4 regions of the Sphingobium mellinum genome follow, and region 3 is predicted to be linked to each of the others. Evidence: predicted binding sites of a transcription regulator. Region 3 holds the regulator's gene; each other region holds the start of a gene.
The links. Region 3 encodes LexA, which represses DNA repair genes until DNA is damaged. Its sites were predicted from a motif close to GTTCCNCNCTTGTTCT; they were not measured.

Region 1: uvrA (excinuclease ABC subunit UvrA) is a predicted target of LexA. The motif match lies at 1,103-1,118, and genes of this name have one in related genera.
Region 2: AAC640_RS09245 (ImuA family protein) is a predicted target of LexA. The motif match lies at 1,119-1,134, and genes of this name have one in related genera.
Region 4: AAC640_RS00185 (ATP-dependent helicase) is a predicted target of LexA. The motif match lies at 1,172-1,187, and genes of this name have one in related genera.

Annotation. Positions count from the first base shown of each region.
Region 1 is NZ_JBANRK010000003.1:2,875-5,073, forward strand. Features, by position in the region: gene AAC640_RS06895 (LLM class flavin-dependent oxidoreductase) at 1-493, opposite strand, end outside; gene AAC640_RS06900 (hypothetical protein) at 414-602, shown strand; gene uvrA (excinuclease ABC subunit UvrA) at 1,129-2,199, shown strand, end outside.
Region 2 is NZ_JBANRK010000005.1:103,376-105,574, forward strand. Features, by position in the region: gene thrC (threonine synthase) at 1-168, shown strand, start outside; gene AAC640_RS09240 (class I SAM-dependent methyltransferase) at 165-1,034, shown strand; gene AAC640_RS09245 (ImuA family protein) at 1,141-1,956, shown strand; gene AAC640_RS09250 (Y-family DNA polymerase) at 1,853-2,199, shown strand, end outside.
Region 3 is NZ_JBANRK010000001.1:382,168-384,366, reverse strand. Features, by position in the region: gene AAC640_RS01945 (ComEC/Rec2 family competence protein) at 1-580, shown strand, start outside; gene lexA (transcriptional repressor LexA) at 571-1,242, opposite strand; gene AAC640_RS01935 (hypothetical protein) at 1,395-1,550, shown strand; gene AAC640_RS01930 (molybdopterin molybdotransferase MoeA) at 1,596-2,199, opposite strand, start outside.
Region 4 is NZ_JBANRK010000001.1:33,398-35,596, reverse strand. Features, by position in the region: gene AAC640_RS00185 (ATP-dependent helicase) at 1-920, opposite strand, end outside; gene AAC640_RS00180 (Fe-S oxidoreductase) at 1,195-1,602, shown strand; gene AAC640_RS00175 (RrF2 family transcriptional regulator) at 1,547-2,038, opposite strand; gene AAC640_RS00170 (globin domain-containing protein) at 2,155-2,199, shown strand, end outside.

The sequences.
Region 1 (2,199 bases), on a different contig from region 3:
CCACGAAAAAGCCTGCCGCGCGACGGTCGGCGGGAATGCGAGCAACCTGTTTTGCAAGATGGACCCTGCACGCCCTGGACGGGAACACGCCGTCCGCGATCTCAACGGCAAGATCGAACATCCGGTCCCTAAGCGCGGCCATGATGATCGGCGCTTGCGGCCCCGTCCACTCGACGGCCGCTCGCATCGCGGCGACGTAGGCGCGGCAATCCTCCAGCGGCGGACCCGGCTGGACATGATAGACCTTGTTGGCCAGCTCGTGGCTAACCCCTATCCCCAGCTGAAATCGTCCACCGCTGACTTCATGCAGATGGGCCCCCGTTTCCGCCAGCGATACCGGAACACGGTGATAGATGGGTTGCACCGCAGCCATCACCTTGACGGACCGGGTGACACCGAGAATGGACTGGGACATGGCCACGCAATCGCCTGAACTCGGCGTGGAAATCAGCGGAAACCCTCGGCGCTCTATTTCCCTGGCAAAGTCTATTATCCGCTGGCGATGGCCGATAACGGACGATACGCCTGTGGTAAAACCCGGCATTTGCCTCATCTCGATCTCCTGGCGCAGCTACCTCTTGAATGCAGCCGCGCAACTCTAATCGAGAATCTGTGCGATGGCTGATGGAAAATCTTCATGGATTGCGCACCCGCTTCGACCAGCGCCGGCCGGTATCGACCAACGACGCCTGTCTCGACGAACCGCCTTCGCGCGCGGACCCATGACAGGATGAGCGCCATATGTCGAGGGTCAAAGCCTTGTTGACGTAGCGTAAAACTACCCTTCAGGGACATAATATAGAACGCCCCCGGCGCAAGGGATGGCCGGGGGCGTATCCGGGATGCTGTCGGGCTCTCCGGGATCTCTCATGATGTCGTCTATGCAGACGGCGCCAATCCTGTCGATCCGTCGCCTGCCTGCCGCACTATAACCCAGGCGCGGATGAAAGCCGTCATGAAATCGACAACCGGCCGTAGCGTCCCCTCCCGATCGCAGGGCGCTCCCATCAACGGCCTGCCGTCGTCCATCAACGACATGGCGCGGACGCTTGCGGCCCGCCGGCGCCGCGCCCATATCGGCCGCGGACGATCTTGCCCATCAAGAACAAATCTGGAACAACACGCCCCATGAGTCTTACCACCATCAGCGTGCGCGGCGCGCGCGAGCATAATCTCAAGGGCGTGGACGTCGACCTGCCGCGCGACAGCCTGATCGTCATCACCGGCCTGTCCGGCTCGGGCAAATCCTCGCTCGCCTTCGACACCATCTATGCCGAAGGACAGCGTCGCTACGTGGAGTCGCTCTCCGCCTATGCCCGCCAGTTCCTGGAGATGATGCAAAAGCCCGATGTCGAACATATCGACGGCCTCTCCCCCGCCATCTCGATCGAGCAGAAGACGACCAGCCGCAACCCGCGCTCCACCGTCGCGACCGTGACGGAGATCTACGACTATATGCGCCTGCTCTGGGCGCGCGTCGGCATTCCCTATTCCCCCGCCACCGGGGAGCCGATCAGCGCCCAGACCGTCAGCCAGATGGTCGACCGTGTGATGCAGCTCCCCGAAGGCACCCGCTTCTACCTGCTCGCCCCCGTCGTGCGCGGCCGCAAGGGCGAGTATAGGAAGGAACTGCTGGAATGGCAGAAGGCCGGCTACACCCGCGTCCGCATCGACGGCGAGATGCACCTGATCGAGGACGCCCCCGCCCTCGACAAGAAATACAAGCATGACATCGAAGTCGTCGTCGACCGCCTCGCCGTCGCGTCCGACATGTCCACCCGCCTCGCCGACAGCTTCGAACAGGCGCTGAAACTCGCCGACGGCCTCGCCTATGTCGACCTTGCCGACGGCGTCGTCCCCGGCCGCGAGGACGAAGCCGAATCCGCCGGCAAGATGAAGAACGCCGGCATCCCCGCCAACCGCATCGTCTTCAGCGAGAAATTCGCCTGCCCCGTCAGCGGCTTCACCATCCCGGAGATCGAACCCCGCCTCTTCTCCTTCAACGCCCCGCAGGGCGCTTGCCCGGCCTGCGACGGCCTGGGCGAGCGGCAGGAGTTCGACCCCGAACTCGTCGTCCCCAACGAAGCGCTCAGCCTCAAGAAGGGCGCCGTCGTCCCCTGGGCCAAGTCCAACCCGCCCAGCCCCTATTATATGCAGGTCCTTGGCTCCCTCGCCCGCGAATTCGGCTTCACCCTTGAA
Region 2 (2,199 bases), on a different contig from region 3:
CATCCCGCCAAGTTCCCGGATGCGGTGGAGCGCGCTACCGGGCTGCGCCCGCCGCTGCCGTCGCGCATGGGAGACCTCTTCGCCCGTGAGGAGGCCTATGCCAAGCTGCCCGCGACCTTCGAGGCGATCACCGCCTATGTCGCGGAGCGCTCCACGCCTCGGGCATGACGCTGGAAACGCTGATCGGCGAACCCTGGCCGGACTATGGCCTGGTCGATTCGGGCCATGGTCGCAAGCTGGAGCGCTATGGCCGCTATCGCTTCATCCGTCCCGAGCCGCAGGCGATGTGGGCGCCCGCCAGTGCCGACTGGCAAGCCGATGGCGAATTCGTCCCCGGGTCCGATGAGGAAGGCGGCGGCCGCTGGTTCTATGATCGTCCGGTGCCGGCGGAAGGATGGCCGCTCCGCTGGAACGAGGTGACGTTCCAGGCGAGTTGCACGCCCTTTCGCCATCTGGGCTTCTTTCCCGACATGGCGCCGGTCTGGAGCTGGATGCGCGAGCAGGTGGCGGACAAGGCGGAGCCCCAGGTCATGAACCTGTTCGGCTATACCGGGGTTGGCACGCTGGCGATGAGCGCGGCCGGCGCGCAGATGGTGCATGTCGATGCGTCGAAGAAATCGGTCGCGCAGGCCCGCGCCAATGCGGCCGCGTCGGGCCTGGAGGATCGGCCTGTGCGCTGGATCGTCGATGATGCCGCCAAGTTCGTCAACCGCGAGGTGCGGCGCGGGCGGCGCTATGACGGCATCCTGCTCGACCCGCCCAAATATGGCCGGGGTCCCGATGGCGAGATTTGGCGGCTGGAGGAGGATCTGCCCGGCCTGATCTCCAACTGCCGGCAATTACTGGATGGCGACAGCCGCTTCCTGTTTCTGACGGTCTATGCGGTCCGCATGTCGGCGCTGGCGATCGGCGAACTGGTCGCCCAAGCCTTTGCCGACCTGCCCGGCACGGTCGAGGCGGGCGAACTGGTGGTGCGCGAGGAAGCGCGGGGCTTGCTGCTGCCTACCGCCATCTGGGCGCGCTGGCGGCGTTGAACCTTTTCCTCTCCCCTTGAGGAGAGGGAAGTCTCTCTTCACCCGAACGCTCTACATTGACAGCGCGATTGCCAGCACCGAAAAGGAACATATAGGGAACATCTATATGACCGAGTCGGTGACAACATTAGCTGCGTTGAGGCGGCGCATCGCATCGCTGGAGGGCGGTCCGGCGGTGAAAGGCTGTGGCCGCGTCGCCACCGGCCATGGCCTGCTTGACCAGGCACTGCAAGGCGGATTGGCCCGGGGGCGCGTGCATGAACTGTTCGGCGGCGCGGAGGATGAAGGCGCGGCGGTCGGGCTGGGATTGATCCTCGCTCATCTGGCTGCGGGCCAAGCGCCGCTTTTCTGGCTGCGCGGCGGCGGCAAGGGAATGGCGCGGGCCTATGGGCCGGGGTTGGTCGCGCTGGGGCTGGACCCGGCGAGGCTGCTGATCGGCATGATGGCGACCGAGGCGCTGTTGCTGCAGGCGGCGGCGGATGCGCTGCGCTGCCCGGCGCTGGGCGCGCTGGTGATCGAACTGCGCGGACGTGCGCCGCTGCTCGACCTCACCGCCAGCCGTCGTCTCGCGCTGGCGGCGGAGGCATCGGGAGTCACGGCGCTGCTGCTGCGGATCGATGGCGATCCCGTGCCCAGCGCGGCGGACACGCGCTGGCAGGTGACGGCGGCACCATCGGTGCCCCTGCCGGGCAATGCGCCGGGGATGAGCGCCTTCGACATCAGCTTGCTGCGCCGGCGGTCGGGACCCGATGGCCTTGCCTGGCGGCTGGTCTGGGACAGCGAGCGGGGAGCTTTTGGAGACGAATGCCATGAACGCCATGACCATGGACAGGACGGTGGAGGGCGCGGTGCAGGCGCGCCGCTACCTGGCGCTGTGGTTCCCGTTCCTGCCGCTCGACCGGCTGCGCATCGCGCGGCCTGACCTCTGGGCGACGCAGCAAGGGCCTTGCGCCATCGTCGAACCGGTACGCGGGGCCATGCGGCTCGTCACGTCTGATGCCGATGCGCTGGCGATTGGCCTGACGGCCGGCATGACCCTGGCCGACGCGCGGGCACGCGAGCCCGGCCTTGTCGTCTTCGATGCCGATCCGCATGCCGACCAGGACTGGCTGGAGCGGCTGTGCGACGGCTGCGCCCGCTATACGCCGAGCGTCGCGGTCGATGC
Region 3 (2,199 bases):
GTGCCTCCTGTGGCGCAGCGAATGGCGGTGGATTGGTTTGGTTCCGATCATCGCGGGTGGCGCCGTGACGGCGACCGCTTCGCCTCCGGACATATTGGTCACGTCGGATGGGCGCCATGTGGCCGTGCGGACGTCAGGCGGCGGGATGGCGCTGTTGCGGGCGAGGGCGGGGGACTATATGCGCGACATGATAAGCGAGAGCGCGGGCCACGATGGAGCGCTGGATGCTTTGGAAAATCTTCCCGAAGCGCGGTGTTCGGTCGATCTGTGCGCGGTGCGCCTGCGGGTGGACGGGCGCGACTGGCGCTTGTTGGCGACGCGGACCGATGTGCTGGTGCGAAGGGAAATATTCGCGCGCGATTGTGCGGCTGCAGATATCGTCGTTGCCGACCGCCGGTTACCAGTCTGGTGCCGTCCACGCTGGCTAAAGGCGGACCGGTCAATGTTGGCAAGGACCGGGGGGCTCGCCATTGATCTTGATCACATGAAAGTGCGCACCAGCCAGCTTCCCGGCGATGCACATCCCTGGATCAACCGTCTGATTCCCCGGTCCGGCCGTCGTCGCGCCGATCAGTTGTAACGGCGCAGCAATCCAGCCAGCTTCCCCTGAATGCGGACCTGGCGCGGGTCGTAGACCTGCGGTTCGTAAGCGCTGTTCGCGGGGTCGAGCCGCACCTTGGGCCCTTCGCGGCGGAAATATTTGAGCGTCGCTTCATTCTCGTTGATGAGGGCGACAACAATCTGACCCTCACGCGCGACATCCGTGCGCTGGATCAATGCGAAGTCGCCGTCCAATATCCCGGCCTCCATCATCGAATCGCCGGATACTTCCAGCGCATAATGGTCGCCCGCACCGAGCAACGCGGCCGGGACGGAGAGCATATTCTGCCCTTCCATCGCCTCGATCGGAACACCCGCCGCTATCCGGCCATGGAGCGGGATATCGACCACGTCGTTCGCAGCTATCGGCGGTTTGGCGGCTAACTGAGGCCTCGGCGGCGCGACGACCTTCGGTGCGCGGTGCATGGCGTCAGGAAGCTTGAGCACTTCGAGCGCACGCGCGCGGTTGGGAAGGCGACGGATGAAGCCCCGTTCTTCCAACGCACTTATCAGCCGGTGAATGCCGGATTTGGAGCGAAGGTCGAGCGCTTCCTTCATCTCCTCGAAAGAAGGCGAAACGCCGGCTTCCTCCAGACGGTTTTGAATGAAGCTGAGCAATTCCTGTTGCTTGGGCGTCAGCATGCCTGCTTGTCCTCCATGGAACGGATGGAGAACGCATAGGAAACGGAAAGAGCCAAGTCAAGCGACTAACCGTTGGCCGTAACGAACGGAACGGAGCCGGGCGCCAGTCGTTTAAAGCCGGCCTTCTCCAAGAGGGCGAAAAGGAGAGTGACATGGCTAATCAAAACAATCAGGGCGATAATCAGCGCCGCCAGCAGGGTGGCGATCGTTCCAGTCAGGGCGGACGTCAGCAGCAGCAGGAAGATCGTCAGGGTCAGATGGGCGAACGCCACAAGGACAAGGGCGGCCAGGACAAGCAGCAGCGCTAGTCATAGCGGTTGAAATGAAGGAGGGGCCGCCACGCGGCCCCTTTTTCATGCGCTGATGGGCAGGATGACGACCTGTTCGCCGGATTCGGCAGGAGGCGAGCCAGCGGGACGGAGAATGAGGCTGTCGGCGCGGGCCAGGGCGGCGGTTGCGGCGCTGTCCTGGGAGGTTACGCTGATCATGCCTGATGGGGTATGGAAAGCCCGCAGATAATCATCGCGATCGCCGGTCGCGGGCAGGGGCGCGGCGAGCGGCGCCGTAGCTCTGCGAGGCATTGGGTCGAGCGCGCCAGCGAGATAGCGCACCAAAGGGAGCAGGAACAGGTTCGCGGTCACAAAGGCGGATACCGGATTGCCCGGAAGTCCAAGGAAGATCGCGCCGCCGAGCGTGCCGGCCATCAGCGGCTTGCCGGGCCGCATGCGGATCTTCCAGAAATCGAGCGTGCCGCCAGCCTGGGTGAAGGCGGGGCGCACCAAGTCGTGATCGCCCACCGAGGCGCCGCCGGTAGAGACGATGATATGGGCGGCGGCCGCTTTTTCAAACGCTGCGGTCATGACATCGAGATCGTCGGGCACGATGCCAAGGTCGACGACATCGCAGGGGAGGCTGGCCAGCAATGCTGCCAGCATCGGAGCGTTGGAGCAGGGGAGG
Region 4 (2,199 bases), 350 kb from region 3:
ATGACGCCTGACGCCGCGCCCAGGATGTGCGGCGTCGATCGGTAATTCTGTTCCAGGCGGACGATCCTGGCGCCGGGAAAATCCTTTTCGAACCGCAGGATGTTGGCGACCTCTGCGCCGCGCCATGAATAGATGGACTGATCGTCGTCACCAACGCAGCAGATATTCTTCCGCGTCTGGGCAAGCAGGCGCAGCCAGAGATACTGGCTGGAATTGGTGTCCTGATATTCGTCCACCATGATGTAGCGGAAGCGTTGTTGGTAGCTTTCCAGAACGTCGCGATGGCGCTTCAAAATGGTCAGAACGTGAAGCAGCAAGTCCCCGAAGTCGCAGCCATTCACGTCACGCAACCGGGCCTGATAGGCGGCGTAGAGCTTCTGCCCCATGCCGTTTGCGTAGCCTTCGCTTTCGCCCGCCCCGATTTCCTCTGGCGTCAGGCCCTTGTTCTTCCACTGATCGATAAGGCCGGCGAGTTGCCTTGCTGGCCAGCGTTTTTCGTCAATACCCTCAGCCTGAATCAACTGTTTCATCAGGCGGAGCTGGTCGTCGGTGTCCAGGATGGTGAAGTTGGACTGCAGCCCGACCAGCTCGGCGTGGCGACGCAGCATCTTGGCGGCGATGGCGTGGAAAGTGCCAAGCCAGGGCATGCCCTCGACCGCCGGACCGATCATTCGGCCGACGCGCTCGCGCATTTCGCGCGCCGCCTTGTTGGTGAAGGTGACAGCCAGGATTTCGGAAGGATAGGCGCGTCGCGTCGCGATCAGATGCGCGAGCCGGGCCGTCAGCGCCGCCGTCTTGCCGGTGCCGGCGCCAGCGAGGACCAGCACCGCCCCTTCGGTCGTTAGCACCGCTTCCCGCTGGGGCTCGTTCAAACCCTGAAGATACGGAGGATCGTCTGGTGAGGGGGCAGGCAGGGTCATTGGCTACAACTAGGGAGCGCTGGGAAGGTGGACAAGGCCGTGGCAACCTTGTGGCTAAGGATCGACCTATGAGAACAAAGGAGGACTGAAGCAAGCGAAATGGGCCGCCGGGCGGGCTCCTCGCGGTTAGCCATTCCCGGCGCGGCATTTTGGCACTTCGTCTCACGGCGGGTTCGGCACGGCTCGTCGTCGGGATGGAACGGCTGCGTCACCGTTCCGGTTCTATTGCGGCTCGAATGACGAGAGGGGCGAGAAAAAGGAAAGGACGATCCCGATGAAATCGATCATGCTTGCAGGTGCCGCGATGCTGGCTTTCGCCAGTGGCGTAACAGGCGTTGCGATCGCCCAGGACGCACAGGGCACAATGTCCCAGCCTCCAGCGGCTGGCAACCCTGCCGGTGATCCGGCCATGCCCGCTACGCCTGCTGATCCCAACGCGGGACAGCCGAGCGGTGCTGTGCCGTCTGACCCGGGCATGGCGCCCGCGCCGGCCGGGGTGCCCAAGGATGCAACAGCGCCTGTCGGGAGTTCGGCGAACCCCGTCACCGTGGGTGGCAATATGACGCCTCCGCCGGCGGAGGCCAAAAACTATCCGCTGTGCAGCAAGACGGTGCAGGACAGCTGCATCAATCCGGGCGAGGCTCGGGGCATGAAGAAGATGACGCATCGTCGCCATCGCTAGATGAAGGGGCGGGGCCGGGGAGCGCGGCGATCAGCGCTGCGAGCCCGGCTTTGTCCCTCGCCGCATCGGCCAGGCTGTGCCGGTCGAGGACGGCGAGGAAGGCGGCGGTTGCCGCCTTCAATATGCCTGAAAGTCCGCAGGCGGGGCGCAGCAGGCAGTTGCCGCAGTCGGCGAGGTTCATGTCGGGTTCGGTGTGGCGAATGACGGCGCCCACTGTGACATGGTCCGGGGACCGGGCGAGGCTGAAGCCGCCGTTGCGGCCGCGCTGGGTGTCGAGAAAGCCGCCCTGGCCGAGTTGATGAACCACCTTCATCAGATGATTGCGCGAGAGGCCGTAGGCGTCCGCGATCTCGCCGATGGTCGCGCGGTTGGTCGGCGATACGGCGAGGTGGATGAGGACGCGCAGGGCGTAGTCGGTGTGGCGGGTCAATTGCATGAGCGAAGTCGTTAATAGAGCGGCGTTGTATTTTCAAAACATGTATCCAGTTTACATGTTCAATCATGCATCGTAAATGCACCTTCACCGAGTCTCCAGCCAAGAGGGGTGCATCCATGAACCAGCTGACCGCCGACACCATCGCCATCGTCAAGGCCACC